3 regions of the Rossellomorea sp. DA94 genome follow, and region 1 is predicted to be linked to each of the others. Evidence: riboswitches for the same ligand, from Rfam matches in the RefSeq annotation. Region 1 holds a riboswitch; each other region holds the start of a gene.
What was found. Region 1 has a riboswitch for S-adenosylmethionine ahead of metK (methionine adenosyltransferase). Riboswitches for the same ligand answer to the same signal wherever they lie in the genome.
Positions count from the first base shown of each region.

Region 1 (3,287 bases):
AGGGAAGGTCATCCCGCCAAATACCCTTGCATTCGGACGGCCGGCAAAAGTCGTGAGGGAGCTCAATGAGCACGATATCAGTGAAATGAAGCGCATTTCAAGAGAATACGCAGAAAAAGGACAATATTATAAGAACATCAAACCGTTTTAACTTCCTATACTTGGGATACCCCATCCTCCTTGAGAATACTCATGGAAGATTTTCTTTTGATCATCAACAAAAAGACCAACACCCCAAAGAGTGTTGGTCTCTTCTATCTTTCCTTATTCGCCTAATGCTTCTGCTTTCAACGCATCCGCTTTGTTTGTGCGTTCCCAAGGAAGATCAAGATCGTTACGGCCGAAGTGTCCGTAAGCAGCTGTCTGCTTGTAGATCGGACGACGAAGGTCAAGCATCTTGATGATTCCTGCAGGACGAAGGTCAAAGTTATTGCTCACAACGTCAATTAATACATCTTCTGACACTTTCCCTGTTCCAAATGTATCAACGGAGATGGATACGGGCTTCGCCACACCGATTGCATACGCTAATTGAACTTCACATTTCTCAGCAAGTCCCGCTGCCACGATGTTCTTCGCTACATAGCGCGCTGCATAAGCCGCTGAACGGTCCACTTTCGTTGCATCCTTACCAGAGAAGGCACCGCCACCGTGACGTGCGTATCCGCCATATGTGTCAACGATGATTTTACGTCCTGTCAGACCTGCATCACCTTGTGGTCCACCGATTACGAAGCGGCCAGTCGGGTTGATGAAATATTTCGTTTCTTCATCGATCAGTTCTTTCGGTACAACCGGGTCGATGACATATTCTTTCAGGTTGCGTTGGATTTGCTCAAGCGTCACTTCAGGGTGATGCTGAGTAGAGATGACGATCGTGTCGATGCGGACCGGCTTATCGTTTTCATCGTATTCAACGGTTACTTGTGTTTTTCCATCCGGACGAAGGTAAGGAAGGATCTCTTCTTTACGTACTTCCGTTAAACGACGGGAGATTTTGTGGGCAAGGGAAATCGGAAGAGGCATAAGCTCTTTCGTTTCATTACAAGCGAATCCGAACATCAATCCTTGGTCACCTGCACCGATTGCATCGATTTCTTCATCCGTCATTTGACCTTCACGGGCCTCAAGGGCCTGATCGACACCTTGAGCGATATCGGCAGACTGCTCATCAATGGAAGTCAGAACTGCACATGTTTCAGCATCAAAGCCGTATTTCGCACGGGTATAGCCAATTTCACGGATCGTTTCACGAACGATTTTCGGGATATCAACATACGTATTCGTAGTGATTTCACCTGCAACAAGCACAAGACCCGTTGTGACAGACGTTTCACACGCTACACGTGCATTCGGATCATTGGTCAGAATTGCATCAAGAATTGAATCAGAAATTTGGTCACAAATTTTATCTGGATGTCCTTCGGTTACGGACTCAGATGTAAACAGACGACGTTTAGTTGACATCAAGGTTCCTCCTTAAGCATATTTGTCAGAACAATTCTTCTGACAAAACAGTAAACAGATACGGTACTCATTTCCCTAAGTAGTATGAAGTAAACATGATTCTTTTATAAATAAATCATGATTTATGTGCATGTGGTCCACTATAAACAGAAAAAACCCTTCCTCGTGGAAAAAGTTTCAGAGGAAAGGTTTCAGATCATAGCCGCGCCTTTTCTCTCTTATCGTTCAAGGTTTTAGAGACCTTGCCTCAGTTTAGCACCTTCGCTTAATCGGATTCATTAAAGAAATGGATCCATTCACTATTTAGCAGGTTGCTGGGTTTCATAGGGTCTGCTCCCTCCACCAGCTCAGGATAAGAGTATCCGTTCAAGGAACAATGATAACGGTTAGGACAAGTGGTGTCAACTTTTTTTGAGTGACAGGTTTAACCATTCATTTCGTGGTTTCAGCCTGTTTTTTTATCATGTACATAACCTAATGGGGTAATGAGGCTAATCATTGCGAGGTGCATTTCATATAAATAAGAAGAAACAAGCTTTATTCGGTCAAGAAATGTGACAAAATGAAGACACATTATAAAATTAAATAAATAGTATAGACTAATAGCTTGATTGTGTTATACTATTTTTGTAAAGTAAACGATACCATTTAAATAAATTTATATAAAGGAAGGGTTCGAATGAATTCAGTGAGCATGTCTAATGAATTAACGGAATTACTTAATGGTCAAAACATCCAGGAACAATTATCTGTTTCTCAACTAGTCGAAAAGGTCCTTCAACGAAATGAAGGCGTTTTAACTTCATCAGGTGCAATCAGAGCAGAAACTGGTAAATACACAGGACGCTCTCCTAAAGATAAATTTATTGTAGAAGAACCAACGACGAAAGATAAAATCGAATGGGGTTCTGTCAATCAGCCGATCTCTTCGGAATCATTCGATAAATTATATACAAAAGTCATCGAATACTTAAAAGAAAAAGAAGAAGTATTTTCATTTAAAGGGTTCGCAGGGGCAGACCCGAAACATAGACTACCGATCCAGGTGATCAATGAGTTTGCCTGGCATAATCTGTTTGCCCACCAATTATTCATCCGCCCGGAAACAGAAGAGTTAAAAGATCATCAATCTGAATTCACCGTCATTTCAGCACCGAACTTCAAGGCTGATCCAGAAGTGGATGGCACTCACTCTGAAACGTTCATCATCGTTTCATTTGAAAAACGGATCGTGTTGATCGGCGGTACGGAATATGCCGGTGAAATGAAGAAATCCATCTTCTCGGTCATGAACTATGTACTTCCTGAATCCGACATCCTTTCCATGCACTGTTCTTCAAACGTTGGACGCGAAGGCGATGTAGCGTTGTTCTTCGGATTATCCGGTACTGGTAAAACGACTTTATCCGCAGATCCAAACCGCCGTTTGATCGGTGATGATGAGCACGGATGGTCCCCGAACGGCGTATTCAATATCGAAGGCGGATGCTATGCTAAGTGCATCGGGCTTACACGTGAAAAAGAACCTCAGATCTTTGATGCGATCCGTTTCGGTTCGGTACTTGAAAATGTCGTTCTTGATGACATGTCCCGCATCGCGGATTATGATGATAACACTTTAACAGAAAACACGCGTGCTGCCTACCCCCTTCAAGCGATGGAAAACATCGTGGAACCAAGTATCGCAGGACACCCAAATACGATTGTTTTCTTAACAGCTGATGCTTTCGGCGTATTACCTCCGATCAGCAAGCTGACAAAAGAACAGGCAATGTATCATTTCTTAAGTGGATATACATCGAAGCTTGCAGGTACGGAGC
Region 1 is NZ_CP122397.1:3,707,758-3,711,044, forward strand. Features, by position in the region: gene P8596_RS19280 (gamma carbonic anhydrase) at 1-151, shown strand, start outside; gene metK (methionine adenosyltransferase) at 265-1,467, opposite strand; SAM riboswitch class I at 1,683-1,826, opposite strand; gene pckA (phosphoenolpyruvate carboxykinase (ATP)) at 2,147-3,287, shown strand, end outside.

Region 2 (3,287 bases), 250 kb from region 1:
CGTTCGGATAGAATTTATCTTCGATTTCTTTATATTCCCTGAAGTGGCCGGTGAGGCGTGCAAGCTTATGAACCTCTTGGAGAAGAAAGGTTTTATCTAATTCGTAAATGACCTCCCTTTCGATATGATCGATGGTGTTGCAGGCGAATTCCCAAAGATCTTTGTGCTTCGAAGGCTGGATGGATTCGGCTAAAAGTGCCAGTGCACGTACGATTTCCGTTATGATTAAGTGATTGTCTTTCGCATAGTGTCGAATATAACCAAATCCACGATAGAGATAATAATCGAACGGTTCCGATTGGAGGATGACCCGTATCCTTTCATCTTGGTCGATTAAATAGGGTGTGAAGGATAATTGATCCTCCACCGTCAGCATCAAATCGGCCATCTGGTCGATCGTGTTCGAAGCCGTTTTGGGATCGTCATTCCCCAGGGATTTAATCGCCACCTCTGCGAGTTTGTGGATCCCCATCTGCAGGTCTTGGATTTCTGTCTCTTTATGGCCCATTTCAATGAATTGAAGGTATGAATCAGTAAGGATATTGTTTGTTTCAGGGCCCCATAAGCTCAGTATTTCATTTCCGGCGAGTACATAATCGCCCACTTTATAATGAAGCTGTAGGAGAAGATTCTCTTTCTGTGCGCGTTGAATCATTCCCTGGAAGTCTACTAACTGAATATATCCGGAGTGCTTAGCCTTCACATGAACAATGTTCTTTTTCTCTTCCTCCATGATGTCCCCATTTTCTGTCGTGCGATGTGCTTCTAAATCCTTCTTCAGCGTCTGATGGATCATCACTTCAGAAACCTGTTTCATATTATACGTGATATTATGGACCTGCATCCAAGTCGACACATGATTAATGAAGAAGATGAAAGTGACGGCTGAAAGAAAGGCAAGGAAGATCGTCATCATGGGTGCAGCGACAAACATCTCCTTCTTTGAACTACCGATAAACAGAAAGAGAAGGAGGACATAAACAAAACTCCCATTAAAAATACCGAGGGCGTGCTGCGTCTGCTTGTCCGAAATGAAATCCAAAAGCATTCTTGGAGAGAATTGACCACTGAACGTCGTCAACACGACTAAGAGGGAATTAAGTGTAAAGGCACTGAGCGTCAGAACGCCACCGATAAGTGTGCTCACCAGGATTCTGGTGACAGAGGCATCCATACTCAATAGATCGAACGTATACTGTGAGATTTCCAATGATAGATCCAAGTAAAGGGTAATGGCTACCAGCAGTACGGCAAGACATATGTATAAGAAAGGCATATACCATATGGTCAGCCGGATTTCATGCATGCGCTGACGTTTTGACATGAGCAAATATTTTCTGATGGAAAGGGGGAGCATTTTTTTAAACATGATTGAAACGGTTCCTTTCTAGTAAATGGATATGGATTAGTTTTCCCTGCCAGTGTAGGTTAAAACCTGAATTTCAAAAATAGATTCATAGAGGGTGGATGTTTCAAAGGAAATCACAGTAAACCCATGTGAAATTAAGTTGTCTGACAAATTAGAAAGAATTTTTTAAAAATACCGAAAATGGTATTGACGGAGGAATGAATCACCTATATAATCCAATTCATACTCAAATATCAAGTGAAAACGTAACGTTATATCTCTTATCAAGAGCGGCGGAGGGATAGGCCCGATGAAGCCCGGCAACCTGCAGGATCAGTCTGTAAAGGTGCCAATTCCTACAGATTCCATGTGAATCTGGAAGATAAGGGGAGGAGCATACACACTAAGCCCTCTTCTTACAAGAAGAGGGCTTTTCTTTATACCCTCATTCTTTCCACCATGCCCGGTGGATCTTCAGAAAGAAGCGATGCGATACAAACGACAAAAAGGAGGCTAAAAAGATGTCAGCGATAAATGTGGCGATACTGGGCTTTGGAACTGTCGGTCAAGGGGTTTGTGAAGCCATTGATACTCACCAGGACAGATTGAAGGAAGCACTCGGGAAAGAGGTGAAGGTGAGGGCGATTCTCATCAAGGACCCGGTTAAACAAAGGGAAATTGATCCGTCCATTAAGGTTACGACAGAATTCAAGGACATTCTTGACATACCGGATCTTCATGTGATTTTTGAAGCGATTGTAGGAGAAGAACCGGGATACACGTATTTATCGAAAGCGGTGGAGAAGGGGATTCACATCGTCACGGCCAATAAAGCCATGTTTGCTAAATTCGGCCCCAGCCTTATGGAGAAAGCAAAACGTCACACTGTATCCGTTGGTTTCGAAGCGACAACAGCCGGAGGGATCCCGGTCATCGGCACGATCCGCCAGCTCCTGAAGGTAAATGAAATCAAAAGCATCCAAGGCATATTGAATGGGACTTCCAACTTCATTTTGTCCCAAATGAGGAAAAAGGGTCTTTCCTTTGAGACCGCTCTAAAGCAGTCCCAGGAAAAGGGGTACGCAGAGGCGGATCCGACGAGCGACATCGAAGGATATGATGCCTTTTATAAATTGCTGATTTTGAGTCAGACCGCTTTTGGCAGACAGCCAGATTGGAAGGATATCCGACGCAGGGGGATCACACACTTGACGGCAGAATGGCTGCAGGCAGCCGAGTCCTTCCGATTGCGCTTTAAACACGTAGGTTCATTGGAACGTGACGGATTCAATCGGATCAAAGGTGAAGTAGAGCCGGTCCTCGTCCACGACACCCATCCTTTCTACGGTGTGGAGGATGTGGAAAATGCGATTTCATTAAAAGGGAGTCTCGTAGGAAGAATCACACTACTTGGGCCGGGCGCCGGTAAATGTCCGACAGGAAGTGCTATGGTGGAGGACTTTCTTTCACTGATTCAAGGGAAATACACGGCCTCTCCTGAAAGTGCAGTACACAATGGAGAGGTTCTGGAAGATAGCACAGGCCAATGGGTCTTACGTGTTCCTGCAAATGAAGACTATCAAAGGTGGATTCCGTTGTTCACACTGAAAGACCGCATTCAGCTTGGCGATTTCCTGTATGTCTTTGTAGAAGGCAGGAAAGAGGACATAGAATCAGTTCTTACATCACAGGAACAGATCCAGGCAGTGTCCATCCTGGACGAAATCCCACTTGAAAATGCAGTGAAAGAAGGGATTGCGGTTTCCTGACGATTTTATTAAAAAAGCAACAGATCTGATAGAAAGTAGGGGGATCACTTGAGTATCGTCGTTCAGAAATTTGGTGGAACCTCTGTAGGTTCTGCGGATCGAATTAAACGGGTAGCAGGTTATGCGTTGAAGGAAAAGGAGAAAGGGCATGACGTGGTGGTGGTTGTATC
Region 2 is NZ_CP122397.1:3,958,211-3,961,497, reverse strand. Features, by position in the region: gene P8596_RS20665 (DUF2254 domain-containing protein) at 1-1,369, opposite strand, end outside; SAM riboswitch class I at 1,627-1,737, shown strand; gene P8596_RS20660 (homoserine dehydrogenase) at 1,870-3,117, shown strand; gene P8596_RS20655 (aspartate kinase) at 3,166-3,287, shown strand, end outside.
Region 2: it holds a riboswitch for S-adenosylmethionine, as region 1 does, so the genes downstream of both, P8596_RS20660 (homoserine dehydrogenase) here and metK (methionine adenosyltransferase) in region 1, are expected to answer to the same signal.

Region 3 (3,287 bases), 2.0 Mb from region 1:
GCTGTGATCCCGATCGCCGGGGCGCCTCGCACTTTAAGCGAAACGATGGCTTCATAATAGTCTGTAATGTCCGTTAGCGTCAAATATTCCACAGTGTTCGGCAGCTTTTGTTGATTAAGAATCAGTAAATGATCTTCATGCCACTCGAGTGAAGTTGGAATGGTCGGTGTATGTGTCATGAGTATCTCCTTTAATTATTCAGAATGTGACCGTACTAAAGTCAGAAGCTCTTCAATGGAAAGAATGTGTTTCCGATTTACAATCAATTTCTTTCCGAGGTTGAGGCATGCTCGTTTTGCCTTTAATCTTTGTTCTTTATCTTCGATGCTCTCGAGGTCTTCCACATGTGCAAGACCGATTGTCCTTCTTATACACTCGCATCCTGCAAAACCGATGCTGTCCTGAAAACTCTTTTCCAATACATACTCAAGGTACCCATTCACCTTCGTATAGGCGTCACCACTTTCCTTCCAATGTCTGGAGAAAGTAGCAGAGAAGACGTTCCAAGTATTTTCGATATGGTGGAGGATGAATTCCTTTTCACCTGGATTCGCGATCACTTGGAAAATAAGATTGGCAATAAACTGACCGATATCGAAACCGATCGGCCCATAAAAAGCAAATTCCGGGTCAATGACTTTGGTGTGTTCGTCATCCACAAAGATGCTGCCTGTATGGAGATCTCCATGAAGCAGGGCTTCCCCTTCGGTAAGGAAGCTTTTTTTAAGTTTTGCGACCTCGAGTTTTACAGTGAAATCATCCCATAATTTCTGGACATCCCCGGATAATTCCTCCTCAAACTCATTCGTTTCACTGTTGAAAAAAGGATCCGTGAATACTAGGTCCTCCGTGATTTTGCATAGCTCAGGATTAGAAAATTCTTTCACATATTCTTTTTTCTTAAATGGATGAAGGGCATAATCAGAGGTGAAGTACAGTGTATTTGCAAGAAATGTACCAATGTCGTCTGATAGCTTTGGGTACTTATTCCCATTGAGCAGGCCGGTACGTGCGATGGTGAGGTTGCTTAAATCCTCCATCACTGTGACGGCAAGGGATGGATCAGAATGATACACTTCCGGTACGAGATCGCCTACAAATGATCGCTGAAGGTGTAAGGCACTCGCTTCAATCCTTGCCCTTTCGATCGTAAGTGGCCAGCTTTCACCTACAACCTTTGCATAGGGGAGGGCTTGCTTGATGATGATTCCTTTACCTGAATTCCTTTCAACGACATGAAAAACGAGATTAAGGTTCCCATCCCCGATTTCTTCACAAGTTAAAAGTGAACCGTCTTCAAATATTCCTACATTCACGGCCATAGCAATGGCCGACTGTTCCGTCAGTGGTTGATACGTATTGAGCTTAGTGATTGCCATTTTCGTTCCTCCTTTTAGTGAACCCTTTAAGAAAGGGTGTTAGGGAGGCTTTTCCGCGGCATAAGAAAAGCCTCTTTCCATGTTCGAAAGAGGCTTGAAGAGTCATCTTCTTCGCCTCTTATCTCCCAGAAAGATGATCTTTCTGTTGGAATTAGCACCGTGCCTTACTGGATTGATCATCCGGCGCATACAGCGCCCCGTTTTACAACGGTATTATGGTCGGTTGCTGGGCTTCATAGGGCCAAATCCCTCAGCCAGCTCTTGATAAGAGTTGCGTATGTCCTATTTAATTAAAATTCTGAATGTTCATTTGAATTGAATGGTACCATTGAAGTATTTTCCATGTCAACGGTTTTTTAATATTTTCTAATAAAAATCTGGTCTCCGGTCTTGAAAGATCGGAATTTGTTTACGGACCTTTTCTACTTCCTGTAAATTGATTTCAGCAGCGACCAACTGTTCACTTTGGGTTCCTTTTGCAAGGATTTCCCCCCATGGATCGATGATAAGAGAGGAGCCGCCAAATTCATTGTCAGGGTCACTCCCCACACGGTTGCATGCAATCACAAAGCATTGATTTTCAATCGCACGTGCCCTTAAGAGGGTCTGCCAGTGATCCATTCTGGCAGACGGCCATTCAGCCACCACAAAGACAATCTTCGCTCCCATCATGACATGTTTCCTGAACCATTCAGGGAAACGGATGTCGTAACATATGAGTCCTGCCATCATCGTATCATCAAGAGAGAACGCCCCGTCTTCCTCTCCGGGAAGTAGGTAATGATGTTCATTCATTAGTTTGAATAAGTGAAGCTTTGAATACCGTTTCACCAACACGCCATATGCATCAGCCACCAATAGTGTATTTCTAACTCCATCTGTTGATTTATTGGCAACAGAGCCTCCTATGATGTGAATGGAATATTTTTTTGACAGGGAAGTCAGGAAGGAGGAAGAATCTTCGGCTCCCTCATCTGCGATCTCATCTATCCGTGTCAGATCATAACCTGTCGTCCAGAGTTCAGGAAGAACGACGACACCGCATCCCTCTTCCTTTGCTTTTTTGACCCACTGTTCCACTCTCATCTTGTTTTCTTCAGGATTCCCAAACACAATATCCATCTGGGCGAGACCCACCTTTTGAATCATTACCTTCACCTCGTTATGTACTTTTTGTCATTTATTCCTTTACATTCTTTATGTTCCGTTATATCATTTGTGATTAGAATTTGAAAGTAATTAATTTTCAAAAAAATGAGTTGGTGAATGTATGAAACACTTTGAAAAAGCAAAACGCTTGGAATCATTACCGGAACAATTTTTCGCTTCCCTTGCAGGAACTGTGAATGCTGTTGTGAATGAGGGGCATGATGTCATTAATTTGGGACAGGGAAATCCAGATCAGCCGACCCCTCCACATATTGTGGAAAAACTAACAGAAGCGGCTCAATCTCCTTCTAACCATAAATATCCTCCATTTCGTGGTTTATCGAGCTTTAAGGAGGCGATTGCAGCTTTCTATTTGCGGGAATACGGTGTGGAGATAGATCCCGAAACCGAAGTAGCGGTTCTCTTCGGAGGAAAAGCAGGTTTGGTGGAGATCCCTCAATGTTTATTGAACCCCGGGGATGGAGTATTTGTCCCGGATCCTGGTTATCCGGATTATGTATCGGGGGTCGCATTGGCAGAAGCCAGTATGATCAAGATGCCGTTGAAAGAGGAGAATGGGTTTCTTCCGGACTATCGTGTACATTCCCGTGAAGAATGGGAAAGGGCGAAATTAATGTTCCTCAATTACCCCAATAATCCAACGGGTGCTACCGCCACAAAATCCTTTTTCGAGGACACGGTGGAACTTGCTTCAAAGCATGATATTTGTGTGGTGCATGACTTTGCTTACGGGGCGAT
Region 3 is NZ_CP122397.1:1,696,555-1,699,841, forward strand. Features, by position in the region: gene mtnA (S-methyl-5-thioribose-1-phosphate isomerase) at 1-179, opposite strand, end outside; gene mtnK (S-methyl-5-thioribose kinase) at 195-1,379, opposite strand; SAM riboswitch class I at 1,495-1,650, opposite strand; gene P8596_RS08885 (carbon-nitrogen family hydrolase) at 1,746-2,528, opposite strand; gene P8596_RS08890 (pyridoxal phosphate-dependent aminotransferase) at 2,650-3,287, shown strand, end outside.
Region 3: it holds a riboswitch for S-adenosylmethionine, as region 1 does, so the genes downstream of both, mtnK (S-methyl-5-thioribose kinase) here and metK (methionine adenosyltransferase) in region 1, are expected to answer to the same signal.